Regions from separate parts of the Brevibacterium sp. LAARM2_SD2 genome, predicted to be linked through region 3. Evidence: predicted binding sites of a transcription regulator. Region 3 holds the regulator's gene; each other region holds the start of a gene.
What was found. Region 3 encodes LexA, which represses DNA repair genes until DNA is damaged. Its sites were predicted from a motif close to TCGAACANNTGTTCGA; they were not measured.
Positions count from the first base shown of each region.

Region 1: the regulator LexA is predicted to act here: its motif matches at 2,678-2,693, upstream of AC2W7K_RS10050 (Rv2578c family radical SAM protein).
Region 2: the regulator LexA is predicted to act here: its motif matches at 4,175-4,190, upstream of ruvA (Holliday junction branch migration protein RuvA).

Region 1 covers NZ_JBNFOM010000013.1:56,954-66,398, reverse strand. The annotation lists gene AC2W7K_RS10060 (aspartate/glutamate racemase family protein) at 1-778, opposite strand, end outside; gene AC2W7K_RS10055 (NCS1 family nucleobase:cation symporter-1) at 846-2,333, opposite strand; gene AC2W7K_RS10050 (Rv2578c family radical SAM protein) at 2,702-3,754, shown strand; partial or broken gene AC2W7K_RS10045 (DsbA family oxidoreductase) at 3,946-4,496, shown strand; gene AC2W7K_RS10040 (NADPH-dependent FMN reductase) at 4,717-5,295, shown strand; gene AC2W7K_RS10035 (MgtC/SapB family protein) at 5,464-6,201, shown strand; gene AC2W7K_RS10030 (M20 metallopeptidase family protein) at 6,245-7,435, opposite strand; gene AC2W7K_RS10025 (metal-dependent hydrolase family protein) at 7,548-8,948, opposite strand; gene AC2W7K_RS10020 (TetR/AcrR family transcriptional regulator) at 9,061-9,445, opposite strand, start outside.
Region 2 covers NZ_JBNFOM010000027.1:17,677-27,121, forward strand. The annotation lists gene secD (protein translocase subunit SecD) at 1-1,674, opposite strand, end outside; gene yajC (preprotein translocase subunit YajC) at 1,751-2,410, opposite strand; gene ruvB (Holliday junction branch migration DNA helicase RuvB) at 2,492-3,535, opposite strand; gene ruvA (Holliday junction branch migration protein RuvA) at 3,562-4,158, opposite strand; gene AC2W7K_RS15070 (HNH endonuclease signature motif containing protein) at 4,271-6,283, opposite strand; gene ruvC (crossover junction endodeoxyribonuclease RuvC) at 7,001-7,597, opposite strand; gene AC2W7K_RS15080 (YebC/PmpR family DNA-binding transcriptional regulator) at 7,597-8,349, opposite strand; gene AC2W7K_RS15085 (NUDIX hydrolase) at 8,537-9,016, opposite strand; gene pgsA (phosphatidylinositol phosphate synthase) at 9,003-9,445, opposite strand, start outside.
Region 3 covers NZ_JBNFOM010000012.1:70,462-79,906, forward strand. The annotation lists gene AC2W7K_RS09540 (SseB family protein) at 1-42, opposite strand, end outside; gene priA (bifunctional 1-(5-phosphoribosyl)-5-((5-phosphoribosylamino)methylideneamino)imidazole-4-carboxamide isomerase/phosphoribosylanthranilate isomerase PriA) at 47-775, opposite strand; gene hisH (imidazole glycerol phosphate synthase subunit HisH) at 869-1,561, opposite strand; gene AC2W7K_RS09555 (hypothetical protein) at 1,561-2,160, opposite strand; gene hisB (imidazoleglycerol-phosphate dehydratase HisB) at 2,157-2,753, opposite strand; gene AC2W7K_RS09565 (histidinol-phosphate transaminase) at 2,904-4,037, opposite strand; gene AC2W7K_RS09570 (LysM peptidoglycan-binding domain-containing protein) at 4,047-4,358, opposite strand; gene lexA (transcriptional repressor LexA) at 4,602-5,357, shown strand; gene AC2W7K_RS09580 (hypothetical protein) at 5,878-6,132, opposite strand; gene AC2W7K_RS09585 (ATP-dependent DNA helicase) at 6,165-8,150, opposite strand; gene hflX (GTPase HflX) at 8,147-9,445, opposite strand, start outside.

The DNA.
Region 1 (9,445 bases), on a different contig from region 3:
GGGTGACGGGGTCGTGCCGCGTCACGGTCTGCGGGTCCGACGGGGACGCTCCCGCTGCCGCGGCGAAGGGCCAGCCGTCGAGGCGCTTCGGGCGGGCCGGGGCGTACGTGCGCACCTTCGACGTCGTCAGCCCCAAGCCGACGAGCGCCTCGGCGAGCCTGACCGCGGCGGCCACGCCGTCGACGACGGGCACCGCGCAGCGGCCGACGATCGTCTCGGTGAGGTCGGCCATCCCGCCGCAGCCGAGGACGATGACCTCGGCACGATCGGTCTCGACGGCCTCGGCGGCCGCCTCGGCGATCGCGGCCACTGCCCGATCGGGATGGGCCTCGAGGTCGAGCACGGGCATCCCCGACGCCCGCACGGACGTGCAGTGCCGGTCGAGTCCGGCGAGCAGCAGGCGGTCCTCGATGAGGGGAACGGTGCGGTCGAGGGTGGTGACGACGGCGTACCGGCGCCCGAGCATCATCGCCAGCTGCGCCCCCGCCTCGGTGATGTCGACGACGGGGACGTCGAGGAGCTCCTGGAGGCCCTCACGTCCGTGCTCGCCGTACCCGGCCTGGATGACGGCGTCGTAGTCCCCGGCATAGCCGAGCACGGCATCCATGACGCCGAGCGCGGCGAGATGGCTCTCGACGTTGCCTTCGCAGGATTCGGCGCCGAAGGTCGGCGTGAGACCGATGATCTCGGTGCCCGCCGAGGCGGCCTCGCTGGCCGCCCGGGCGATGCCGGCGGTCATCGCCGCAGTGGTGTTGACGTTGACGACGAGGATTCTCATGGGCGAAGTCCTTCGCAGGATCGGAGGGGTGTCGGGGTGCGTGTCAGAGTGAGCGTCTGAGCGGGCCTCAGTGGGCGGTGGGCACGGCGATCTCCTCGCCGTCGACCTCGCGGAACGTGAAGTCCCGGCGGGCGATGACGAAGTAGATGACCGCGGCGATCCCTGCGCCGAGGAACCAGGAGAACTGCGAGACGCCGGAGAACGCGGGGACGAGGGCGAGGATGAGCGAGAGGATCGCGGCGGGGATGAACGCCCCGATCGCCCGCCAGTTGACGCCGTGGTGGTAGAAGTACTCGCCGTCGTGGGCCTCGGTGTAGAGCTGCGGGACGTTGACCTTCGTCTTCCGCACGAGCCAGTAGTCGACCATGATGACGCCGAACAGGGGCCCGAGCAGCGCGCCGAGGCCGCCGAGGAAGTAGACGATGACGACGGGTGAGTCGTAGAGGTTCCACGGGAGGATGACGAATCCGATGATCGCGGAGATGATCGCGGCCCGGCGGAAATTGAGATGGCGCGGGAAGAGGTTCGTCAGGGCGTAGGTCGGGGCGACGAAGTTCGCCATGAGGTTGACGGCGATCGTGAGCACGAGCAGGGAGAGCGAGGCGGCGGCGAGCAGGACCGGATTGCCGATGGCCTGGACGATGTCGGCGGGCGAGCTGATGACCGTGCCGTCGATCGAGTACTGGGCGCCGGCGAGCGAGATGACGACGAGGCCGAAGACGAGCATGTTGATGGGGATGCCCCAGAAGTTGCCGACGACGATCGAGCCCTTCTTCTTCGCCGACCGGGTGAAGTCGGAGAAGTTGAGGACGAAGGTGCCGTAGATCGCCACCCACAGAGCCCCTCCGCCGAGGATGTTCGTCCACATCTGCCACCCGGTGAGCGGGTCGTCGATCGACCACGCGATGCGGAAGTCGACGCGGACGAGCATCCAGATCGCCAGGGCGAGGAAGGTGACGAGGATGATCGGGCCGGCGATCGCCTCGTAGCGCCGGATCATTCCCATCCCGTAGCTGACGATGATGACCTGGACGATCCACAGCAGGGTGAAGGAGAACCAGCCGAGGCCGCTCAGTCCGAGGAACTCGACCTCAGTCCACGCCTGGAGGCCGGGGATGAGGGTGATGGGGAGGACGTTGAGGACGTTCGCGGCGAGGTAGGTCTGGATCCCGAACCAGGCGATCGCGACGATCCCCCGCACCGAGGCGGCCAGCTGGGCCCCGTGGATGCCGAAGGCGATGCGGCACATCACCGGATAGGGAACGCCGGTCTTGTGACCCATGAACCCTGAGAGGGTGAGGAGGACGAAGAGCAGGGCCGCACCGACGAGGAGGGCGACGAGGATCTGCCACGCGCCGAGGCCGAGGGCGAAGAGGCCGAGGGCGAACCCGTAGTTGCCGAGCGAGTGGACGTCGTTGGCCCAGAGCGAGAAGACGCTGTACGCCGTCCAGCTGCGGCCCTCCTTCCTGCTCGGCGCGAGATCGGCGTTGTAGAAGCGCGGGCTGATCCGGTGCGCGGCGAGCTGTTCCGGGCTCGGTCCGAGCCGGTGCGGCATGGTGCTCGACTGCGGGTCGGGCACGGACTGGTCGGACGTCACGGTGTGGGCCATGGGAGTTCTCGAATCAGACGGGCGCGGCGCTGGAATACCAAAGTCGTTCTTCCCGGCGTCGCGGCGGTGAGAGCTGACCTCGTGAGCGTAACCTGGGTCACAGTGATTCCGCAATGGGGTCATCGCCGTCAGTCCAGCAGTGACAACGCCTGGTGTGCGCGAGTCAGACTGCCGGACCTGGGATGATGCCGGCGGATCGGCGGCGCTCGGTAGTGGAATATTTGGCATACCATTTAATCGGATCACCGTCGGCGGTCACGGCCGGCGCACGGGCCGCCCTTGACTTCGACTCGAACACGTGTTCGAATGCCGGTGTGAGATGGAATGACACGGAACCGACAGCCGGGCTCTTCGGAGTCACCGGGCTCATCCGCACCGTGCGCGCCCCGGAGTTCGCGGGGATGACGTTCCACGAGGTCCTCGCGAAGTCCGCGCTCAACCGTGTCCCGCAATCGAGTGCGATGCCGTTCTCGTGGACGATCAACCCGTATCGGGGCTGCTCCCACGCGTGCGTCTACTGCTTCGCCCGGAGCACCCACCGGTATCTCGACCTCGACTCCGGCGGCGACTTCGACCGGCAGGTCATCGTCAAGGTCAACACTCCGGAGGTGCTCGCCGCGGAGGTCGCCAAGCCCCGCTGGTCACGCGACCTCGTCGCCCTCGGGACGAACACCGACCCCTATCAGCGAGCCGAGGGCCGCTACCGCCTCATGCCCGGGATCATCACCGCCCTCGCCGAACACGGCACACCGCTGTCGATCCTCACGAAGGGCACCCTGCTGCGTCGCGACCTCCCGCTGCTCGCCGAGGCCGCCCGCGACGTGCCCGTCGAGATCAGCATGTCGATCGCCGTGTACGACGACGAGCTCCAGCAGGCGATCGAACCCGGGACGCCGACGACCGCGGCGCGGTTGGCGACGGTGCGCGCGGCTGCCGAACTGGGCTTCCGAGTCACCGTGTTCATCATGCCGGTGCTGCCCAAGCTCACCGATTCGCGCGAGCATCTCGAAACGGCGCTCGCGGCGATCAGGGACGCCGGTGCGAGCAGGGTCGTCTACGGCGCCCTTCACCTGCGCCCGGGCGCTCGCGAGTGGTTCTTCGCCTGGCTCGACCGCGAGCACCCCGAGCTTCTCCCCCGCTACCGGCGCATGTATGCGAACTCGGCGTATGCCTCGAAGGAGTACCGGACCTGGTTGGCGGCGCGGATCAATCCGCTCATCGACCGCTACGAGCTGCGCGGGACCAGCGACGACGACTATCCCGCGACGAAGCGGTGGACCCGGCGCGGCACCACCGGCGGCGGGCAATCGTCACCGAACGCCGCTGCCGAGTCCGCCCTGCTCGATCCCCAGGCGGCACTGTTCTGACAGCACTGTTCTGACGCCGCTGCTGTGACGGCACTGTTCTGACGGCGTCGCCTCCCCATCGTCCGCGACGGTCGGGTCCTCCAGGTCGAGACAAACACCTCGGCGGGTCGCGCCTCCGGGTCGAATGTGACGACGGTCGCACCCGGCCCCGCGGCGGGAATAACCTCCATGGGCAGGTAGTTGAAAAGTGTATGAAAATTGAGATCTGGTCGGACATCGCCTGTCCGTGGTGCTACATCGGCAAACGTCGCTTCGAAACCGCGCTCGAGGTTTCCCGCACAAGGATGACGTGGAGGTCGAGTGGCGCAGCTTCCAGCTCGATCCCACCCTTCCCGCCCATGTCGAGGAGTCGGAAGCGAATTACCTCAGCCGGTCGAAGGGCATGCCCGCCGAACAGGTGCGGCAGATGTTCGCCCAGGTGAGCGAGCAGGCGGCGCGCGAGGGCCTCAACTACGACTTCGATTCCGTCGTCGTCGCGAACAGCTTCACCGCCCACCGCTTCCTCCACTTCGCCAAGAGCCACGGTGTCATGGCGGCCGCCGAGGAGGCGCTGATGTCCGGGCATTTCGAGTCCGGTCGTGACATCGGAAGCATCGACTACCTCGCCGAGGTGGGTGAGTCGCTCGGGCTCGATCCCGCCGAGACCCGTCGGGTCCTCGAATCCGACGCGTACACCGACGCTGTCGAGGCCGATGTCGCTCAGGCCCGGATGCTCGGCGCCAATGGGGTGCCGTTCTTCGTCATCGACCGCAAATACGGAATCTCCGGCGCGCAGAAGCCGCCGGTCTTCACCCAGGCGCTCGAGACCGCGTGGGACGAGAGCCGGAAGCTCACCGTGCTCACCGGCACCGGCACCGACGGCGCCGACGACTACCCCGAGGGTGCCGTCTGCGGCCCCGAGGGCTGCAACTGACACAGCTCCATCCCCATCACCTCCACAGACGTCGAAAGGACCACCACCCATGACTGAGACCCCGTCCACCCCGCTCATCCGCATCATCGTCGGCAGCGTCCGACCGGTGCGCGTCGGCGACCAGATCGCCTCCGCCGTCGCCGAGATCATCTCCGATGCCGCCGATGCGCGCACCGAGATCATCGACCTCGCCGATCTTGACCTGCCGCTGCTCGACGAGCCGCGGATGCCGGCGCTCGGCGACTACCAGAATGCGCACACGAAGGAATGGGCGCGGATCATCGACGAGTCCGACGCGGTCGTCTTCGTCACCCCGCAGTACAACGCCGGCTACCCGGCGTCGCTGAAGAACGCCATCGACTACCTCTTCGCCGAGTGGAAGGACAAGCCGTCGCTCATCATCAGCTACGGCGGCCACGGCGGTGGGATGTCCGGCGCGCAGCTGCGTGCCGTGCTCGAGTTCATCGGTCTCGACCTCGTCGGCGACAACGTCGAGATCACTCTGCCGCGCGACTCCTACGGCCCGGACTGGCGACTCACCGACGCCGAGGAGGTCGTCGCCGGCTACGCCGATGAGCTCCGCACCGCGGCGCGGGCGCTCGATCGCAGCCTCGTCCCCCAGTCCTGATCGCTCCGGGCTCCGGCCCGGCCAGCCTTCCTCTTCGAACTCCGCGGATGACATCATCCGCGGAGTTCTCCGTGTCCCGGCTGTCCCACTCGTCTTGTCCCGGCTGTCCCACCCGGCGATGACCGGAACCGTGCTCTCGACGGGGCAACCGGACTAAGGTGAGCGACTATGGGCTCATTCGGCGACATCTTCGGTTCGAACATCCTCCTCGAGGGCACCCTGCTGTTGGCGAGCTTCGTGCTCTGCTCGCTCATCGGCTTCGAACGGCAGTTCCGGCAGAAGAGCGCCGGCTATCGCACGCACGTCCTCGTCGGGATCGGCACGTGCGCGTTCACCCTCGTCTCCGCCTACGGGTTCGCCGGGGTCCTCGACAGCGACGTCCAGCTCGACCCTTCGCGGATCGCAGCCCAGATCGTCTCCGGCATCGGCTTCCTCGGCGCCGGAGTGATCTTCAAGGGCCGGAACATGGTGCGCGGGCTGACCACCGCAGCCTCGATCTGGGTGTGCGCCGCCGTCGGCATGGCGTGCGGGGCGGGAATGCTCGCCCTGGCCACGATGCTCACCGGCCTGCACCTGCTCACGCTCTTCGTCGTCGCCCCGCTCATCCGCAGGATCCCCGACCGCAACCGCGGCAAACTGCTGCGCATCGTCTACCGCGACGGCGGCGGGGTGCTGCGGGAGATCCTCGGGGTGGCGAGCACGATGGGCTTCTCGAACACGATCCTCGATTCCCAGCGCTTCGAGGCCGAAGACGGTGCGAAGATGGTGCGCATCGACGTGAAGTTCGAGGGCAAGCGCCCCCTCGACCACCTCGTTCCGCTGCTCATGGAGCTCGACGGGGTCGACAAGGTGGCCCTGCGCGAGGACCGCGTCCACTCCGTCGATGCCGACGGCGACACCGTCTGAGGCCGCAGCCTGACCCTTCAGCCTGCTTCCTCGGCCTGACCCCTCAGCCGCGCTGCGACCGCTTCCAGGCCAGGGTGGCCAGAGCGGCGGCCTGATCGGCGAGGTGTCGGTCGTCGAAGAGGACCTCTGGTGAGTGGTTGACCGCCGCGGTGTCGGGGTCGACGCCCTCGGGGGTGACGAAGAGGAAGACGAACGCGCCGGGAACCTCCTCGAGGACGTAGGAGAAGTCCTCGGAGCCCATGACGGGGTCGGGGGCGTTGACGACGCGGTCGGCGCCGAAGGTCTCGGTGAGCGTCTCAAGGGTGAACGCGGCCTCCGCGGCGTCGTTGACGGTCACGGGGTACTGCTCGTTCCACACCACCTCGGCGGTGCATCGGTGAGCTGCGGCGATCGAGTCGGCCAGGCGGGTCGCGAGCTCGGGGAACCGCTGCGTCGTCTCCGGGGACAGGGTGCGCACGGACATGCCCAGCGTCGCCGTCGACGGGATGATGTTGACGGCGCTGCCGGCGTCAAGGAGGGTCACCTCGGCGACGATGGGGTCGAAGACGCTGAAGGACCCGGTGATCATCGAGTACACCGCCTGCCCGAACTCGAGGAGGGGACGGACGGGATCGACCGCGTCCTGCGGTCGGGAGCTGTGGCCGCCCTTGCCGTGCATTGTCAGGTGGAAGGTGTTGGCGCCGGCCATGATCGAGCCGGGGCGGGTGACGAACGTGCCGGGGACGCCGGGGGCGACGTGGATCGCGTAGGCGGCGTCGGGCATCTGGCCGGCGAGGTCGAACATGCCCTCGTCGATCATGATCTTCGCTCCGCCCTGCCCCTCTTCGCCGGGCTGGAACATGAAGACGACGGTGCCGGCGAGCTCGTCCTGGTGCGCGGCGAGGAGTGTGGCGGCGCCGACGAGGCCGGAGACGTGGAGGTCGTGGCCGCACGCGTGCATGTTCCCGTTCGTCGAGGCGAAGTCGAGGCCGGTGGCCTCGACGACGGGCAGGGCGTCCATGTCGCCGCGCAGGAGGATCGTCGGACCGGGCCGGCCGCCGCGGAGCACGGCGACGACAGAGCTGAGCTCACGGCCCAGGGTGATCTCGAGCGGCAGGCCCTCGAGCGCGTCGAGGATGCGCTGCTGGGTGAAGGGCAGATCGAGTCCGAGTTCCGGATTCCGGTGGAGGTCCCGGCGGAGGGCGGTGAGTTCAGCGCCGATCGCGGCGGCCTCGGCGGTGAAGTCGATCGTCATGGTGGGGTGGTTCCTTTCGCGGTGGGTGCTCTGGTCGGTGATTGGTCGGGTCGGTGGTTGATCGGTGCTCGGGTCGGTGGGTGGTCGGGTCAAATGCTTCCGGTCGGGCGGATCAGCGTGCGAGCAGCGGCGGGACGGGGGCGTCGGTGAGGCGCGCATCGATGTCCTTGACGACGGTCCCGCCCTGCATGACGACCCTGATGCTGTCGGGATCGGCGAGCGGGGTGATGTCGGCGAGCGGATCGACATCGACGACGAGGAGGTCGGCGAGGCGGCCGGCTTCGATCGTGCCGACCTCGTCGTCGAGGCGCAGCAGCTGCGCTGCCGTCTGTGTTCCGGCGACGATCGCCTGCATCGGAGTGAGGCCGAGTTCGACGGCGTGGACGGGTTCGCGGAGGTTCTCACCGTGCGGGCAGACTCCGGCATCGGTGCCGAGTGCCACCTTCACTCCGGCGGCGAGTGCGGCGGCGACGCGTTCGCGGGCGATCGCCGACCAGCGCACCTTCTTCTCGTAGAGGTACGCGGGCACGACGGCGGGGTCGGGTACGCGCAGTGCGCTGCTGAGTGTAGGCACGAGGAATGTGCCGCTGGTGAGCATGAGGTCGATGCCCTCATCGTCGATGCCGTAGCCGTGTTCGACCGAGCGGACGCCCCCGCGGATCGCCGCCTTGATCCCGGCGGCGCCCTGGGCGTGGGCGGCAACGGGCTGACCTGCACGTTTGGCGGTCTCGGCGACGATGAGACGAACGTGTTCCTCAGGGACGCCGAGGTCGTCGGGAGTGTCGGAGGGACTCGAGACGCCGCCGGTCGTGCAGACCTTGATGACATCGGCACCGGAGCGGACGAGGAGTCGGACGGTGCGCCGCACCTCGTCGTCGGTGTCGATGATCGGGTCGACGGGCAGGTGCATAGGCACTTCGCGGCCGTTGGGCAGCGTGAAGTCGGTGTGACCGCCGGTCGGTGAGAGGGCGGAGATCGCCAGATGCAGGCGCGGGCCCTGGATGAGGCCGTACCCGATGGCGTCGCGGAACCCGCGGTCGATGCCGCCGAGGTCGCGTGCCGTGGTCACTCCTGCCATGAGGGTGCGGCGGGCGTTGAGGGCGGTGCGCAGGGTGCGCTCGGTGGCGAAGCGGTCGGCGTCGGCGGTCTGGTCTTCGATGGAGAGACCGAGATGGACGTGGCAGTCGATGAAACCGGGCAGAACGGTGGCCCCGCGCAGATCGATCGTGCGTGCGCCCGTGCGGGGACGATGGGCGCTGGGGCCGACGCTCGCCGAGGCGGTTCCCGGTTCTCCGGTCATCGGCTGCGGCTCAGGCTCGCCGGGCACAGCTCCCGACTCCCGCGGTCCGGACCGTTCACGGCGTGCCGGTCCCGCGTAGACGATGCGATCGCCGTCGATCTCGATCTCGGCGTCGAGGACGGGGTCCCGTCCGGTGCCGTCGATGAGTCGAGCCCCCGTGAGCAGCAGGTGCTCGGTGCCCGGAACGGTGGCGGGCAGGTGGGCCGCGGCCATGGTGATCCTTTCGGGTCGTATCGAGTGGTGGTCGTATCGCCGGGTGGCCAGCCGTGTGGCGGCCAGCCGTGTGGCGGTCAATCGCGCGGTGGTCTCGCCGGCACGGCCGGTCTCAGTGCTCCGCGCCGACGAGGGATCTCGCCAGGGTGCGGTATCTGTCCGTGAGCGCAGCGTCGTCCGGCAGTGGACTCTCGGTACGGAGTGTCATCGTGAAGAGGGTGAGTCCGGCGAGCGTGTCGAGGATGAGATCGTGGTCGAGCGCGGCGCTCATCTGTCCGCGATCGACGGCGCGGGCAAGGATCGCCCGGCCCCTGGCATGGCGCTCCTCCATGAAGTCGGCGGAGATGAGGGGGATGACGTCCATGTTGAACATCGCGAGCAGGAGGCCGTTTCCGTGCGTGCGGACGCCGAGCGAGCGGCGGAAGTTCTCGATGTTCTGCCACGCATGCGCGACGAGATCGTCGACGACGTCGCCGGTGTCGGGCATCTCGCCGAGT
Region 2 (9,445 bases), on a different contig from region 3:
GATGACCGCGAGGCCGAGGGTGAACGCGAAGCCGCGCACCGAACCGACGGCGAGGATGTAGAGGATGACGGCGGCGAGCATGTTGACCGACTTCGACGCCCAGATCGTGCGCTTGGCGCGGTCCCAGCCGACTTCGACGGCCGAGAGCAGGTTCCGGCCGCTGCGCAGCTCGTCTCTGACGCGTTCGAAGTAGACGATGAACGAATCCGCCGCCATGCCGATGCCGATGATGATACCGGCGACACCGGCCAGGGAGAGCCGGTAGCCGTATCTCCATGAGGCGATGAGGAGGAGCAGATAGGTGAGGACGCCGACGACGACGAGGCTCGAGACGGTGACGAGTCCGAGGACCCGGTACTGCAGGAGCGAGTAGACGACGACGAGGAGGAGACCGACGAGCCCGGTGAGGATGCCGATGTTGAGGTAGTTCGCACCGAGGGTCGGTGAGATCTGCTCTTCGCTCTGGACCTGGAAGCTGATCGGCAGGGAGCCGTTCTTCAGCTGGTTGGCCAGAGTCTGGGCCTCGTCGAGGGTGAAGTTGCCCGAGATCTCGGCGCGGCCGTCGGTGATGACGGCGTTCGAGGTCGGTGCGGAGAGGACGAGCCCGTCGAGGGTGATCGCGAACTGGTTGTACGGCTGCTGGAGACCGGTGATCGCCGAGGTGATCTGCTTGAAGATCTCGCGTCCCGTGTCGTCGAACTCGAGGTTGACGGCGGGCTGGTTGGTCTGGACGCCGTTGGCGCCGGCTGCGTAGCCGAAGGTCGCGTCGGTGAGGTGGTCACCGGAGAGCTCGACGGGACCGAGCACGTATTTCGCCGACCCGTCCTGGGCGCACGAGACGACCGGCTGGTCGGCCGGCTGCTGGACGCCGCCGGTCCGGTTCTCCGGGTTCGTGCAGTCGAGTTCCGTGTACTGGTTGATGATGTCCTGCGTCTGCCATTCGGCGGTGTCCTGCTCGGGATCGAACAGGGGGCGCGGCGTCGAGTCGGTGACCTGGGTGTCCTCACCCTGACTTTCACCGGCCTGGGTCGGCGCAGGGGTCTCGCCCTCCGGCGACTCATCCGCAGGGGCCTCACCCGCGGGCGACTCGGACGGGGCGGGCGCGTTGCCGCCGGCGTTCGCGGGTTCGTCGGTCGCACTGCCGTCACCTGAGCCGGCGGCGTCTGCACTGCTCGAGTTGACGACGGCGCCGCCGCCGGTCGGAGCGTCCTGGCTGCCACCGGTGAGGTCTTCGAGGCGCTGGCGCTCCTCGTCGGTCAGCCCCTCGGAGGGGTCTCCCCCGTTCTGTCCCTGCTGCTGTTCGTCGATCTGCGCCTGGGAGCGCGGGTCGCCGACGAGGGCGACTCGGCGGAAGACGAGCTGAGCCGAGGAGCGGACGAGGTTGCGAGTCTCCTCATCGGGGTTGCCCGGCAGGTTGACGACGATGTTCCTGTCGCCCTGCGTCGAGATCTCGGCTTCGGAGACACCCGTCGAGTCGACCCTCTGGCGGATGATGGCGACTGCCTGATCGAGCTGTTCCGTGCTGATCGTCTGTCCTCGGACACCTGGGGTTCGAGGATGATCGAGGTGCCGCCCTCGAGGTCGAGGGCGAGCTTCGGTGTGGGTGTGGCGTCGGACCAGATGACACCTGCGGCGAGGACGCCGAGGAGGATCAGGGTGACGACCGTCAACCACAGGAAGCGCAAACCAGGGCGTGGCTTTTCTTCGATGTCGGACACGTCTCAGCTTTCGATCGGGAGCAGTGAGGGGATCAGTTCTTCTTGTCGTCGGTGTCCGGCTTGTCGGTGCCGGTCCCCTTCGACGGATCCTCAGTCGAGCTGCCGTCCACGTCGTCGGCGTTGGTCTTGGCAGCCGCATCCGCCTCGGCGGCAGTGCGGTCGGCCTTGTCGGCCGTGAGATCGGCGTCGTCAGCCTTGAGATCGGCGTCGAGGGCCTTCTCATCGGCGCGGTCGGCCTTGAGATCGGCATCGGCGGCCTTCGCATCGGCACGGTCGGCCTTGAAGTCGGCGTCGGCGGCGTTGAGGTCAGCGTCGGCGGCCTTGAGGTCGTCGTCGCCCGCCTCGGCGCGCTTGCGCTCGTTCATCGCGTCGAGTTCGGCGTCGGTGATCGCCGGGGAGTCGGTCGCCTCGGTGGCGGGGGCCGCATCGACAGCGGTGTCCGGGGTGTCGATCTGGCCGATGGCCTGGCGGTGCACGCGCAGGACCGTGCCGGGTCCGGATTCGATGGTGACCTGGTTGTCCTCGTCGTCGATCGAGAGCACGGTGCCGAAGACGCCGAAGGTCGTCATGACCTTGGCTCCGGGAACGAGGTTCGTCTTGATCTGCTCCGCACGCGCCTTCTGCTTACGCCGAGAGTTGAACAGGAAAAAAATCAGCAGCGCAGCGAGCGCGAGAGGGATCAGCAAATCCACAGGTATCAACCTTCCATAAGAACGGACCAGTGCACTAGCTTAGTTCGAAGTCCGTACTCAAGGCGAACCGATACGCAGGGTTCAGTACTCATAGTTTGCTGGGATGTGGAGTCCCAGATGCCTCCATGCCGCCGAGGTGGCGACGCGTCCGCGTGGGGTGCGGCTGATGAGGCCCTCCCGCACGAGGTACGGCTCGGACACGGTTTCGACCGTGTCGGCCTCCTCCCCCACCGACACCGACAGCGTGCCGAGTCCCACGGGACCGCCGGCGAAGCGCTTGCAGAGGACTTCGAGGACGGACCGGTCGAGGCGGTCGAGGCCGAGTTCGTCGACTTCGTAGACGGTAAGCGCGTTGAGCGCCGCGGCCTCGTCGATGGTGCCGTTGCCGCGCACCTGCGCCCAGTCCCGGACGCGGCGGAGCAGACGGTTGGCGATGCGGGGCGTGCCCCGGGAGCGGGTGGAGATCTCGGTGAGACCGCGGTTCTCCGCGTCGATGCCGAGCATCCGGGCAGAGCGGGTGAGGACGGTGAGCAGGTCGGCGCTCGAGTAGAAGTCGAGGTGCCCGGTGAAGCCGAAGCGGTCGCGCAGCGGCGCCGGGAGGAGTCCCGAACGAGTCGTCGCGCCGACGAGGGTGAAGGGCGGGAGGTCGAGCGGGATCGCCGTGGCGCCGGGGCCCTTGCCGACGATGACGTCGACGCGGAAGTCCTCCATCGCGACGTAGAGCATCTCCTCGGCGGCGCGGGCCATCCGGTGGATCTCGTCGATGAAGAGGACTTCGCCCTCTTCGAGGGAGGAGAGGATCGCGGCGAGGTCGCCGGCGTGCTGGACGGCGGGGCCGGAGGTCACGCGCAGGCTCGCCTGCATCTCGTGGGCGATGATCATCGCCAGCGTCGTCTTCCCGAGTCCGGGCGGGCCGGAGAGCAGGACGTGGTCGGGGGCCTTGTGCCGGGCCTTCGCGGCGTCGAGGACGAGCGAGAGCTGTTCGCGGACCTGCGGTTGGCCGATGAAGTCGTGGAGGCCCTTGGGTCGCAGCGCCGCCTCGGCGTCGCGTTCAGCGGCTTCGGCGCTGCCGGAGACGAGCCGGTCGTGCTCGGCGCCGGTGAGCCGCTGGTCGCCGAAGTCCATCTCGTAGGAGGCGGTTTCGCGGTCGGTCATTTCCGGGCACCGAGGACTTTGAGCGAGGCCTTGAGCAGCGCCGAGGTGCCGGCGTCGGCCTCGAGGTCAGCGACGACCTCCTGGACCACCTCGGCGGCTTGGGGCTCCTTCCAGCCGAGGCCGACGAGGGCGTCGACGACCTGCTGATTGGTCCCGCCGAAGGAGAGCGCGGGGCCCGGTGCTGCGGCGGCGAACTTCGGGAGCTTGTTCTCGAGTTCGAGGATGATCCGCGAGGCGCCCTTCTTGCCGATGCCCGGCACGCGGGTCAGGGCGGTGGCGTCCTGGCCGGCGATCGCGGCGGCGAGTTCGTCGGGGCCCATGACGGAGAGGATGGCCATCGCGAGGCGGGGTCCGATGCCCGAGATCGTCAGGAGGACCTCGAAGGTGTGGTTCTCGTCCTCGGTGCCGAAGCCGAAGAGGGTCATCGAGTCCTCGCGGACGACGAGGGTCGTGACGAGGTCGATGTCGGCGCCGTGGCGGGTGCCGGCCAGGGTGTCGGGTGTCACGTGCACTTTCCTGCCGACACCGTAGGTGAGGACGACGAGGTGGTCAGCTGCGATGCGATGGACCGTACCGCTGAGGAAACTGATCACGGACTGCCTTTCAGGTGGGAACACGTGTACGAATCCAGACTAACAGTTCGAGGTCGCTCGCCTCATCCGACATGCCCGGGCCGGTGGCACACTCGTCCCCTCAAACGGGCGCTCACCACAGACCCCGATCATCGGGCCCCGGAACATCGCCACCGGCTGCAACGTCACCGGCGGCATCGCCGCCCATGGCACCACTATCGGTGGCGCCGCCATCGCTGCGATCGTCGATGCCCCCGCCTGGCTCTCGCGCGGCACCCGGTTCGGACCCACTGCTCCATCGCACCGAATCCGCGTCGCTCCCCCGCATCAGCTCCGGCCCGCAGTGCTCCGCATCGACGCCGACATCGGCGGCGGTGAGCGGCGACAGCGGCAGGTCGGCGAAGAGCGTGTCGACGGCGTCGTCGGTGACGAATCTCGCGTGGAGGATCGGCCTCCGTTCGATGTCGACCGAGGCAGGTGGTATCCATGCGGCACGGCCGTCCTTGAGCATGATCGTCTCCCACTCGGATCTGTCGATGAGGTGGTGGTGCATGCTGCAGACGAGAGTGAGGTTGTTGAGGTCGGTTCTGCCGCCGAGTGCCCAAGGGAAGACGTGGTGCGCGTCGCACCAGCCCGGTGGTGTCTCGCATCCAGGGAAGGTGCAGCCCTTGTCTCGCGCGGCGAGGATCGCCAGCTGTCGGGGCGTCGCGTGTCGCTGTTCGGTCGCCAGCGCCATCGACTTCGCCTTCTCAGTCATGAGGTGGAAGAACACCGTGCCGTTGAGGCCCTCATCGGCGGCGAGGTCGATCGGGAAGTCGGCTTCGGCTCCTGTCGTCGCCCGGCCCTTCCCCTCGGCGAGGTTCTCGGCCGTTGCGGTGACGACGAGGGCGAACGGCGCTCCCCTGCCGACCCGACCCATTTCGGTGTGGGAGATCAGTGTCGAGAAGCGCTCGTACATGAGGTTCTGCACTGTGCCCTGTTCGTCCGAGGTGTCGGCGAACGTGCCGTCGGCGCGGACTCCCCAGCCGCGGGGGTTCTCGGAGCCTGTGCCTGACAGCTGCGGGTTCACATCGGCGGGCAGCGGTCGGTCTGATGCGTCTCCGGCGAGCACGCTCCCGAAGAGCTCGAGCATCTGTTCGCCCTCGACGCGGAGGTCATCATCGGGTCCACCGTCGAGACCCGTTGGATTCTGAGCACCGCCGTCACCAGTCTCATCGTCGAGACCCGGCGTGCCGTCTGCGCTGCTGTCACTGGACGTGTCGCCTGCTTCGCTGGGGTCACCCGCTCCGGTCGGGTCGTCCACTCCGGTCGGGTCGTCCGCTTTGATCCGTGAGGTCAGCCATCCCTGGATGATGCCACCGGTGATCGGGTCGAGGAGGCCGCTGAGGTCCCAGTCGCCGTCGCGGCGCTGGCGGACGTTGACCTTGTACTTCGAGCGGTCGCGGGAATCGGTCGGCTCGGCGCCGTCGGGGTCGACCCGCTCGAGCATGGCGGTGAAGATCCGCCGGAGGTCGGAGACGCGGACGCTCGGCGCGCGTTCGACGAGTTTGCCTTCGATCCGTTCGCGCACCTCGGTGCCGAGCCAGAAGGGGACCTCGTCGAGGCATTTTCCGATCATCGCCGCCTGGCTCGACGACAGCGCTCCGGACTGCAGACCGGCCGCGACGATCGGATACTTCGGCGGCCGCGACTGCCCGGTCAGGTCGACTCGGTTGCCGAGGTTCTTCGCCAGTTCGGTGCGGCGGTGCGCCTCGGTGCTGCTGAGTTGGAGTTTGTCCTGCACCAGAGCCTTGGTCGATTTCGCCCCGTAGTCCTTGGGCGTTCCGACGCGCTCGAAAACCGACAGCGTCACGGCGTGGAGCGAATCGACGAGACGGCTGAGCGCTTCGACTCCCCTCATCACGGTGATGGCCTCGTCGGGTCCCATCGGACGTCGGAAATCGCGGAGTTCGGCTTCGAGCCGGGTGATCGCAGCGATGCTGTCGGTCACCTCGGGGACCGAGCCTCCGAGGTCGGCCCACTGTTCCTTCGTGAGCATCGGATGGGGAGAGTCTGCCAGGGAGGTGTCGCGGTGCTCGTCGACGGCCGTTTGGAAGGGGTTGTCCATATCGGACACGCACGGCCGCGAGGCGATGTCATCGTCCATGCCACCGCGCGCGGGTTGTGGTGCACCACCACCTCGCGTCGGTGGAACTCCCGGACTCGCCGGCGGCGGTCTGTGAGCCCGTCCCTCCACCGTCGCCTCGGCGAACCTCTCGGCCGGAGAGCCCAACGTCCGCAGGATCAGAAAGCGAAGGATCGCAGGTCGAGGGCTCAGGTGCCGAGAAGTCGGGCGCCGCTACCGCGTCCATGCTGCCGAGCGTCTCTGCCAGTCCATGACCGCTGAGATCCATTCCGGCCGCTTCGAGCTGATCGCGAAGAGAACGCGGGGCCGTCGAGCCCTTCCTGTCTCGCGACCCGGGCTTCTTCGATGCTCCCGCACGCGCACCCGACTTACTGCCACGGGAGCCATCATCCCGGTGGTTCTGCGGTCGTTCCGGCGTGAGTGTCATGATCTCGGCAATCTGTCCGTCAACGGTGACGTTGTGCGGTTGTCTCTATTCTAGATGTAAGTGACATCACATGTCTATAGTTTCGTTCGATTTTCTCAACTGATTTTCTATGACGTTCGGTGCAGTTCTAATCAGGAATGAGGTGCGGTGCTCATCAGGGACGATGTCATGATGAGAGCGGAGAGGAACTCGTTCCGAGGCGCTCTTGCCTTGAGCACAGAGCTCAATTGGGCGCGTCGAATCGTAGCCGAGACGCTCGGAATCGCGATCGACGCGCGCAGCGCGGTCGGGGCATCCCGCCGCGCTTCGGCTCACTTCGCGTTGCGCAGCGCGCGGGCCCACTGTTCCTGGGCTTTGGTCAGCCCACTCCCCTGCCGGCCGCTGCCCTTGCGTTCGGTGAGGTCCTTGTTCATCCCCGGCGTCGACTGAGCGCTGAGCGCCCCGCGCCACGAGTGGCAGATCGCTATGGCCAGGGCGTCGGCGGCGTCGGCGGGTTTGGGCGGCGCGTCGAGTCCGAGGATGCGGGTGACCATGTTCGTCACCTGCTTCTTGTCCGCCCGTCCGGAGCCCGTGATCGCTGCCTTGACCTCGGACGGAGTGTGCATGGCGACGGGGATCCCGCGGCGCGCGGCCAGTCCCATCGTCAGGCCCGAGGCCTGCGCGGTGCCCATGATCGTCGAGACGTCATTGCGGGCGAAGACCCGCTCGATGGCGACGACATCGGGTCGGTGCGTGTCCAGCCAGGTGTCGAACGCCTCGGCGAGGGACCCCAGCCTCAGGTCCACGGAGTCCGCGGACGGGGTGCGGAAGACGTCGACGGCGACCATGGCGGCCTTCCTGGCCGGCAGGGTGTCGATGACGCCGAATCCGCACCGCGTGAGGCCGGGGTCCACGCCGAGGATGCGCATCAGGCGTCGAGTTCTGCGAGAACCTCGTCGCTGACGTCGGCGTTCGAGTAGACGTTCTGCACTTCGTCGCTGTCTTCGAGGGCGTCGATGAGCTTGAACACCTTAGTGGCGGTGGCTGCGTCGAGGCTGACCTTGAGTCCGGGGACGAACGAGGCCTCGGCGGAGTCGTAGTCGATGCCGGCGTCGACGAGCGCCGTGCGCACCGCGACGAGGTCGGTCGCCTCGGAGATGACCTCGAAGGTCTCCCCTTCGTCGTTGACCTCTTCGGCGCCGGCTTCGAGGGTCGCCTCGACGATGGCGTCCTCATCGGTGCCCTCGGCCGGGACGACGATGACGCCCTTGCGGTTGAAGTTGTACGACACCGAACCGGGATCGGCCATCGAGCCGCCGTTGCGGGTCACGGCGACGCGCACTTCGGAGGCCGCACGGTTGCGGTTGTCGGTGAGGCACTCGATGAGGAGTGCGACGCCGCCGGCCGCGTAGCCTTCGTACATGATCGTCTCGTAGTTGACCGCTTCGCCGTCGAGGCCGCCGCCGCGCTTGACGGCGCGGTTGATGTTGTCTGCGGGCACCGAGTTCTTCTTCGCCTTCTGGATCGCGTCGAAGAGGGTCGGGTTGCCGTCGGGATCAGGTCCACCGTTGCGTGCGGCAACCTCGATGTTCTTGATCAGCTTGGCAAACAGCTTGCCGCGCTTGGCATCGATGGCAGCTTTCTTGTGCTTAGTCGTTGCCCATTTGGAATGACCTGACACTGGTGTTCCTTCCTATAGATGAAGCCCTTAGATTCTATACGCCCCAGCGCCCGCGCGCCGAAACCTCCGCGGTGCAGTCCTTTCGCACCGAGGCGGTCCGGCTGAATCCTGTCCAGGTGCAGTCGCTTCCCGGTCCGGTCGGTTCGCACCGAGGCGGTCCGGCTGACTCCTGTCCAGGTGCAGTCGCTCAGTCGATGACGAGGGGGACGTCGGGCACGGTGCCGACGGCGGCGAGCTCCATGAGGCTGAGCAGGTTCTTCGGGTAGATCGTCTCGGTCGTCGCCATGAGCTCGTCGCGGGACCACCAGCGGAACTCGAGCAGGCTGCGCTTCTCGATGTCCGTCCACACGGCGTCCTCGAGTTCGATGTCCTCGCTCGTCCGGTAGGCGAAGTACGTCTCGAGCTGCCGCAGCTCCTTCTCCGTGAAGTGGAAGACCTCGTCGCGGATGGCGAGCGGACCGATGAGGTCGCCGGGTTCGCATTCGAGGCCGGTCTCCTCGGCGAGTTCGCGGGCCGCCGTCTGCGCCGGCGATTCGCCCATCTCCGAGCCGCCGCCCACGGTCATCCACCACTGATGGGTGGGCGTGAGCAGGTCCTGGGCCCTGATGAGGAGAACCTCGTCGCGCTCATTGAGCAGAACGACCCGTGAAGCTTTACGAGGTTTCATGGTTCTCCAGGAGTTGACGGCGGACAGACGAAATTCTTTGCAGGATAGTGATGCAGCAGGCGATCATCAAGACGCCCAAGGCGACCGTCAGAACGATATCGGGAAGTCCCATTCCCACCAAGCCGGTGACGATGAGTGTGACCAACAACCGGTCGGCGCGTTCGGCGATTCCGCCGGACGCGTGGACGCCCAGGCCCTCGGCCCGCGCCCGCACATACGAGACAAGCGACCCTGTCACCAGGCAGCCGAGGGCGAGGAGCGCGGTGAGCGGATCATCCGCGCCGAGGAAGAACCACAGTGCGAGACCGACGAACACGGCGGAGTCCGCGATGCGGTCGAGCGTCGAGTCGAGGAATGCGCCCCACAGGCTCTTGCGTCCCATCTCCCGGGCCATGATCCCGTCGAGCATGTCGCAGAAGACGAAGACGG
Region 3 (9,445 bases):
GCTGCGGCCCTCCCACGGCTGGCCGGCCGAATCGGTCGACACGGTCTCAGCGTCCTGCGACGTCGAGGGCCTCTTCGAGCGTGAACTGCCCGGCGTAGAGGGCCTTGCCGACGATCGCGGAGTCGACGCCGGCGGGGACGAGGCTGCGGAGGCTGCGGAGGTCATCGAGGCTCGAGACGCCGCCGGAGGCGGTGATCGGCTTGTCGGTGCGCGTCGACATCGATTCGAGGAGGTCGAGGTTGGGTCCCTGGAGGGTGCCGTCCTTGCGGACGTCGGTGACGACGTAGCGGGCGCAGCCGGCTTCCTCGAGGCCGGTGAGCACCTCGAAGAGGTCCCCGCCGTCCTTCGTCCATCCGCGGGCAGCGAGCGTCTGACCGCGGACGTCGAGGCCGATGGCGACCTGATCGCCGAAGCGGGAGATCATCTCGGCCGTCCACTCGGGGTTCTCGAGGGCCGCGGTGCCGATGTTGACGCGTTCGGCCCCGGTGTCAAGCGCCCGTTCGAGGCTTTCGGTGTCGCGGATGCCGCCGGAGAGTTCGACCTTGATGCCCACGGCCTTGACGACCTGGTTGAGGAGGTCGGAGTTCGATCCCCGACCGAAGGCCGCGTCGAGGTCGACGAGGTGGATCCACTCGGCGCCGCGCTCCTCGAAGTCGTGGGCGGCGTCGATCGGTGAACCGTAGTCGGTTTCCGTGCCCGCTTCGCCCTGGACGAGGCGGACGGCTTTGCCGTCGGCGACGTCGACGGCGGGGAGGAGAACGAGCTTGTCAGTCATGGTGGCCTTTCCTGGGTCGCAGTCGGTGGTGCGGTGGTGGATGCGACGCTGAGTCAGTGATTCCGGGACCGGGCCGGTCCCGGGGCGTGCGGGTCAGTCGTTCGGCGCGGATGCTCCGGGCGAACCGGGGCTGTCGGGCGACTCGGGATTGTCGGGCGACTCGGGGTCCCTCGGCGTTTCAGAGAACGTCGCGATCCAGTTGCGCAGGAGTCCGGCACCTGCGGTCGCTGACTTCTCCGGATGGAACTGGGCGGCCCACGTCGTCCCGTCCTCGACGGCGGCGACGAAGTCCCCGCCGTGGGTCGCTGTCGTCACCAGCGTCCCGGGCGGGTGCTCGGTGGCGGCATAGGAGTGGACGAAGTAGAACTTCTCGTCCTCGATGCCGGAGAACATCTGCGAACCGGGGGCCGCAGCCACGCCTGTCCACCCCATGTGGGGCACGACCGGCGCGTCGAGCGCGGTGACCTCACCGGGCCACAGGCCGATGCCCTCGGTCTCCTCCCCGTGTTCGCGTCCGCGGGAGAAGAAGACCTGGAGGCCGACGCAGATGCCGAGGAGGGGACGACCGGCGGCGTGCCGGTCGCGGATGAGATCAACGGCGCCGACGGATTCGAGCCCGCGCATCACGGCGGAGTACGCGCCGACCCCGGGCACGAGCAGGCCGTCGGCTGCGTCGATGACCGCGTGGTCGGCGGTGAGGGTGACGTCGGCTCCGGCCGCCTCGGCGGCGCGCACGGCGGAGCGGACGTTGCCGGCGCCGTAGTCGAGCACGGCGATCGTCGTCATCAGCGCTGCCCTCCTGAGAGGACGCGGGAGATCCGCCACAGCGAGAACCCGAAGACGATCGCCCCGACGACGGCGACGATCCAGGCGACGGCGTTGCCGCCGAGGCCGACGGTGACGCCGAAGGCGAGGACGAGACCGGCGAGGACGGCGACGACGATCCACATGAGCGCGGTGCGTGCGAGCGCGGCCCGTCCCGGCGTCATCGTCGCCGCGCTCGCCTGGAGCTTCGACATCGACGAGGTCGGGATGTTGCCCTCGACCTCCTCAGGCGCGACGGTTTCGAGGAGGATCTGCTCGGTGACGTCGGGGAGGTTGCGCAGGGCGAGTCCGGCCGGGACATCGGATTCGCGTGCCCCGTGCCGGAAGTGGCCGGCGTCGATCTGCTCGTCGCTGCGGACGAGGAGGAGGACCTCGTGTTTCCCGGCGAGCTTCGAGATCGCAGCGGCCGCCTCGTTGCCGGCTTCGACACCGGTGTCGGAGAGCACGATGCCGGTGAAGTCGCCGATGGGCACGATGGTGCCGGAGATGTTCGAGAGCACGCATGCGGCGGCGAGCTGGTCGGGGACGCCGAACGGGGTGACGACGACGGTGGTGCTCACAGGACTCCCTTGGTGCTCGGGACAGCGGTGGTGCGGCCGTCGGGTTCGACGGCCTCGCGCAATGCGCGGGCGAAAGCCTTGAACTGGGCTTCGACGATGTGGTGCGGGTCGCGACCGCGCAGCAGGTCGAGGTGGACGGTGAGTCCGGCGTGGAACGCGATCGACTCGAGCGCGTGGGAGGTCATCGAGCCCGTGAAGTGCCCGCCGATGAGGTGGTACTGCTGACCCTCGGGTTCGCCCTGGTGGACGAAGTAGGGGCGGCCGGAGATGTCGATGACGCAGCGGGCCAGCGATTCGTCGAGCGGGACGAAGGCGGCACCGTAGCGGCGGATGCCGGCCTTGTCGCCGAGCGCCTCGGCGATGGTCTGCCCGATGACGATCGCGGTGTCCTCGACGGTGTGGTGGACGTCGATGTCGGTGTCGCCGGAGGCGCTGATGTCCATGTCGATGAGCGAGTGCTTCGCCAGTGCGGTGAGCATATGGTCGAAGAACGGCACCGTCGTCGAGATGTCTGCTCTGCCGGTACCGTCGAGATCGAGGGCGACGGACACGGTCGACTCGGATGTCGATCGGTCGCGTTGGGCCTTCCTCATAGTGAGCCTTTCTTCGCTCTGGTCATCACGCGGCGCATGGGTGCGCCGCTGTCCATTGTCTCAGTCCCTGTCCGCATCGTGCACAGCGGTCTCGCTGCTGAACACCGGCGGTCTCGTCGCCGAGGCGGTGGTGGCGGTCTCCGATGGGCGTCAGCGATGGCTGAGCAGCGTGTCCGGTGCGGTCGCGACGATGTCGTCGAGGGCGGCGAGGAACGCGGTCGTCTCCGCTTCGGTGCCGGCGTTGACCCGGGCGTGGTGGGGAATGCCGATGTCGCGGATGAGGATTCCGCGGTCGAGGAGCTGCTGCCACAGGTCGGCCGGTGAGGCGATGTTGCCGAAGAGGACGAAGTTCGAATCGCTCGGGTAGACGGTGAAGCCGAGGGCGGCGAGGCGCTCGGCGATGGCCGTGCGCGAGTCGATGAGCCGATCGACGTTGCCGAGGAGCAGATCGGCGTGCTCGAGCGCCGTGCACGCGAGCACCTGGGTGATGTCGGAGAGGTGGTAGGGCAGCCGCACGAGGCGGAGGGCGTCGATGAGTTCGGGGGCGGCGATCGCGTAGCCGAGCCGCAGTCCCGCGCAGGCGAAGGCCTTGCTCATCGTCCGGGAGACGACGAGGCGCGGTCGGCCCTCGAGCAGGGTCATCGCCGAGGGCAGGGCGGGACGGGAGAACTCGGCGTACGCCTCGTCGACGATGACGATTCCCCGGCAGTTCTCGTATGCGGCGGCGATGACGTCGAGGCCGATCGAGGTGCCGGTCGGATTGTTCGGGGTGCAGAGGAAGACGATGTCGGGATCGACGCGGGCCACCTCGGCGGCGACGGATGCGGCGTCGAGTTCGAACTCCTCGTCACGGGAGCCCGCCACCCAGCTCGCGCCGGTGCCGGTCGTGATGAGCGGGTGCATCGAGTAGCTCGGGGTGAAGCCGAGAGCGGTGCGTCCGGGGCCGCCGAAGGCCTGGACGATGTGGGAGAGGACCTCATTCGAGCCGTTGGCCGCCCAGATCATCTCCGGGACGAGGTCGAACGAGCCGCCCGCCCGTTCGTTGACGCCGTCGAGGTAGGTGACGAGGTGCTCACGCAGCGCCGTGAACTCCCGGTCGGGGTAGCGGTTGAGTCCGGCGAGGTGGCCGTCGACGGCCCGGCGCATCGCCTCGGTGACGACCTCGGGGATCGGATAGGCGTTCTCGTTGACGTTGAGCTGCACCGGAACGTTGAGGTGCGGAGCGCCGTAGGGCTGCTGACCGACGAGGTCGGAGCGGACCGGCAGAGAGTCGATGTTTCCCACACACCGATTTTAGCGCTGGGGAACGTCGAGGCTCTGGCCCGGGTGGACGACAGGGCTGTCAAGGTGGTTGAGCTCGACGATGTCGGCGACGACCTCACGGGTGTCGCGGTCGAGACCGAGGTTCGAGGCCACGGTCCACAGCGACTCGCCCTCGCCGACGACGACGGCGTCAGCGGCGACTCCGACGACCTCTCCCTCAGCGACCGCCTCGGCGGTGAACGTCTGGGTGGAGATGAAGAGCGTTCCGCCGATGATGGCGAGAGCGCACAGGGCGGTGCGGAGCAGGCGCACGGCGCGGCGGCCGCGGACGGTCAGACGCATTTCGTGATTCTTCTCAGACATCGCTTTACCTCTTTCTTCGTACGATTCCATCCGCAATGGGTAGAACGTCTGTTCTATTCAACATGCCAATCGAACAAATGTCCAGTCCATCTCGAACATTTATGAGACAATGAGCGAGAACCAGCGTTGTTGATCGATCTCGAACAACCATCCCAGGCGGCACTGACACGAGATCTCTCGAAGCGCTTCGACCGGTGGGATTAGAACGAAGGGGAAGAGGCAATGGTGCAGAACAAACGAGGCAGAGGCAGGCCGCGCAACGAGGATGTGGCCAGCGAGATCGCGGCTGCGCGCAGCGAAGAGGACGAGGTCGAGATCCCCGACGGGCCGACCGGAGCCGGCGACTTCCGACTCTCCCCCCGGCAGCGGCTCGTCCTCGAGACGATCGAACGCGCCGTCGTCACCAACGGCTACCCGCCGAGCATGCGCGAGATCGGCGAGGCCGCGGGGCTCGCATCGCTCTCGAGCGTGGCGCATCAGCTCTCGCAGCTCGAGCGGCTCGGCTATGTCCGTCGCGACCCCAAGCGCCCTCGGGCGATCGAGGTCGTCAATCCCTTCGAAGAGGAGGAGGCGGAGCGCGCGAAGTACGAGGAGCTTGCGAACAACACCGTCCAGGTCCCCGTCGTCGGCCGCATCGCCGCCGGTGGTCCGATCCTCGCCGAGCAGGAGGTCGACGACGTCTTCTCCCTGCCGACGCAGGTCGTCGGCTCCGGAGAGATGTTCCTCCTCAAGGTCGTCGGCGATTCGATGATCGAGGCGGCCATCTGTCACGACGACTGGGTGGTCGTGCGCAAGCAGCACACCGCCGACAACGGACAGATCGTCGCCGCCCTCCTCGACGGCGAGGCGACGGTGAAGACGCTCAAGCGCAAGGCCGGACGTCAGTGGCTGCTCCCGCAGAACAAGGACTACGACCCCATCGACGGCACGTACGCGCAGATCATGGGTCTCGTCGTCGCCGTCATCCGCCGCCTCTGAGAGCTGCTACCGGGCACGGCCTGCGCGGAGCGACTGCGCATATCGCGGGCACTGCCTGCACAGTTCGCCTGCTCGAGCACTGCCAGCGCCCGGCGACGAGTGCCCTCGACCGGTCACGGTCGGGGGCATTCGTGCGTTCCGCAGGGTCCCCGGGCGCGGACGACCACCTCGGCGGCAGGGCACGACCGCCTCGGCGGGGTCAGATTTCGAATCCCGCACACGCAACCGCACAGACAACCCGTGCACGCGGTGGATCAGCGGCTCCGCGTAGGGCCTACGAAGCTCCGCGGTGTATCAGCGGCGCCGCGGTGGTCTTCGCGCTCCGGGTGCCCTTCGACCGCCTCGGCGGGCTTAGATTTCGAATCCCGCCCACACAGCTGCACGGACAACCCGTGCACGCGGTGGATCAGCGGCTCCGCGTAGGGCGTGCGAAGCTGCGCGGGGTGATTGCCGCTGAGGGTTGTGCGTGCGAAACCGCGCGACGGATCTGCGGCGCAGCTGAATCAGATACTGGGATCGTTCAGGGGCTGTTCTGCACATCGGTCAGGGAGTCGGCGGTCGGATAGCCCTGCGTCGAGTCGCCCATTCCGAGCAGAATGACCAGGGTGAGCACCATGGCAGCACCGCCGAGAACGAAGGCCGCAACGGGCCAGACGTTGAGATAGGTGGCACCCATGAGCAGTCCGATTCCCCCGGCGGCGAAAAGGGCGAGACCCGTGAGGAGACTCGCCAGCCAGTGTTTCCGCTGGGGCTTCTTCTTCCGTTTGCGCGCCATGGCGCGAACTGTACCACCCGGCCCCGAGGACCTCATCCCTTGGCTGCGCCGTCGTCCTTCGCGTCAGCGAGGCGACCGAGGGCCGTGCGGACGAGCTGCGCGTCCGTCGTCGGCCACATCTGCGGCATCGAGTTGACGAGGTATCCGGCGTACCGAGCCGAGCGCAGCCGCGAGTCGAGCACTGCGACCACTCCCTTGTCGGCCGTCGAGCGGATGAGGCGCCCGGCACCCTGGGCCAGGCGCAGTGCGGCATGCGTCGCGCTCACCGCCATGAACCCGTTGACACCGCGCTTGTCGGCGTCGCGGGCCCGCGCCTGCATGAGCGGATCGTCCGGGCGCGGGAAGGGGATCCGGTCGATGATGACGAGCCGGTTCGTCCTCCCCGGCACGTCGACGCCCTGCCACAGCGACATCGTCCCGAACAGACACGCCTCATCGTCGGCGGCGAACCGGGAGACGAGCGACGGCAGACCGTCCTCGCCCTGGAGGAGGATCGGAACATCGACCTTGGCTCGCAGATGCTCGGCGGCGGCATTCGCTGCCGCCTTCGAGGAGAAGAGTCCGAGCGCCCCGCCACGGGACGCGGTGACGAGCGCTTCGAGTTCGGCCAGCGCCTCTTCGCTCAGCCCGCTGCGACCGGGTTTGGGCAGATGAGAGGCGACGTAGATGATCCCCTGCCGGCCGTAGTCGAACGGTGAGCCGACGTCGAGGCCGTCCCACCTCGGCGCATCCGGTCCGAAGAGACCGAGCGAGGCGGCTACGGCGTCGAAGTTCCCACCGAGGGCGAGCGTCGCCGAGGTCGCGACGACGGTGGAGTCCTCGAAGATCCCGTTGCGCATGGTCCCGGCCACGCTCAGCGGGGCGACGACGAGGTTCGTCGTCTCGCGTTCGCGGAAGGTGCTGCGGCTCAGCCACACGACGTCGTTCTTGCCGGGATCGCAGAAGCGCTCGGCGAGTTCGAAGATCTCCTGGCACCGGGCCTTGGCCATCTGCCGGCCCGCATCGGCCTCCTCCCCGCGTCCGCCGATGTCGTTGATGATCTGCCGGGCGGAGTCGCGGATCTGCGTGAGGGCGAGTGCCAACGGCTCGGCGACGGAGAGCATGAGCCCCTCCTGGACACCGGCGGTGGCGCGTTCGAAGGCCGCCGAGGCGGTGTCGAGCATCGCGACGACCCCGTCCTCGACCGTCGTGTTCTTCCGCACCGCCGAGGTGGCTGCCGACAGCATGCCCGTGTTGATCTGGCCGGACAGGGCGTTCGTCACGCGGTCCTTGAGTTCGTGGGCCTCGTCGATGATGATGACGTCGTGATCGGGCAGGACGGAGTTCTCCCCGAACGCGTCGATCGCGAGCAGCGCGTGGTTCGTCACGATGATGTCGGCCTCCGAGGCCGCGGTCCGCGCCTGTTCGGCGTAGCACTCGGTGAAGAGCGGACAGTTCGACCCGAGGCAGTCGAACGCGTTGACCGACACCTGCGCCCACGCCTTGTCACTGACACCTGGCAGCAGATCGTCCCGGTCGCCGGTGTCCGTCGTCTTCTCCCACGTCCGGATCCGCTGGATCTCCTCGCCGAGGCCGGACCGGTCAGTTGGCCTGCGACCGGCGGCGGCATCGGCGCCGAGGTCGAAGAGCATCCCCTCGTCCTCGTCGGGATAGCCGCCCTCGAGTTTGTGCTTGCACACATAGTTGCGCCGCCCCTTGAGCAGCGCGGCCTTCGGCAGCGGGTCGAGCGTCTTCTTCAGCGCCTTGAACAGGCGCGGCAGGTCCCGGTGGATGATCTGCGTCTGCAGTGCCAGCGTCGCCGTCGAGACGACGACCGTCCCGCCGGTGCGGCTCGCGAACTCGGCGGCGGGCACGAGGTAGGCCAGCGATTTGCCGGTGCCCGTGCCCGCCTGGACGAGGAGGTGGATGTTCTTGTCGAGCGACGAGGTGACCGCCTCGGCCATCTCGGTCTGCCCCTCACGGGGCGCTCCGCCGATCGCCCCGACCGCGGTCTGGAGCAGATCGGAGACCGTGCTCACTCGCCGATGACCAGGTCGGGCCTGCGGAACTCCTCGAGTTCGGCGGCGAGTTCGGCCGGGACCTTCGCCTGCATGCCCGTGCCGCCGGCGCCGTGCTCCTCGTGCTCGACGGTGCCGAGCGCGTAGATCTTCGACACGAGGTCGCCGCGCTCATACGGGATGAGGACGGTGATCTCGATGTTCGGCGAGGGCAGCCTCTCCTCGATCGTCTCGACGAGTTCGGCGATCCCCTCCCCCGTCGCCGCGGAGACGAACCGTGCTCCGGGGTATTCGGCGCGCAACGCGGTGACGACGTTCTCGTCGGCGAGGTCGACCTTGTTGAAGACGAGGAGTTCGGGGATGTCACCGGTCTCGACGTCGCCGAGGACCTCGCGCACGGCGTGGATCTGCCCGTGCGGATCCGGATGCGAGGCGTCGACGACGTGGAGGAGCAGATCGGAGTCGGCCGCCTCCTCGAGTGTCGACCGGAACGCCTCGACGAGCTGGTGGGGCAGGTTCCTCACGAAGCCGACGGTGTCGGTGTACGTGAACGTGATGCCCTCAGCCGTCCGCGACTGCCGGACGGTCGGGTCGAGGGTCGCGAACAGGGCGTTCTGAACCATCACCTCGGCGTCGGTGAGCCGGTTGAGCAGGGAGGACTTGCCCGCGTTCGTGTACCCGACGATCGCCACCGACGGGATGTGGTTGCGGTTGCGGTTCTTCCGCTTCGTGTCCCGGGCCGGAGCCATAGCGGCGATCTCCCGGCGCAGCTTCGCCATCCGCGTGCGGATGCGACGGCGGTCGAGCTCCATCTTCGTCTCACCGGGACCGCGCGAACCGATGCCGGCACCGCCGGCGACCCGGCCGCCGGCCTGACGGGACATCGACTCACCCCAGCCGCGCAGACGCGGCAGGAGGTATTCGAGCTGCGCGAGCTCGACCTGGGCCTTGCCCTCGCGGGACTTCGCGTGCTGGGCGAAGATGTCGAGGATGAGCGCGACGCGGTCGACGACCTTGACCTTGATGACGTCCTCGAGCCCGCGCCGCTGGCTGGGGGCGAGTTCGGAGTCGATGATCACGGTGTCGGCGCCGACGGCTTCGACGATCTCCTTGAGCTCGGCGGCCTTGCCCTTGCCGAGGTACGTGCCCGGGTCCGGCTTCTCCCGGCGCTGGACGATCGCATCGAGGACCTCGGAGCCGGCGGTCTCGGCGAGCGCGGCGAGTTCGCGGATCGAGTTCTCCGCCTCGTCGAGCGTGGTGTTCCACAGTCCGGCGAGCACGACGCGCTCGAGCCGGATCTGGCGGTATTCGACCTC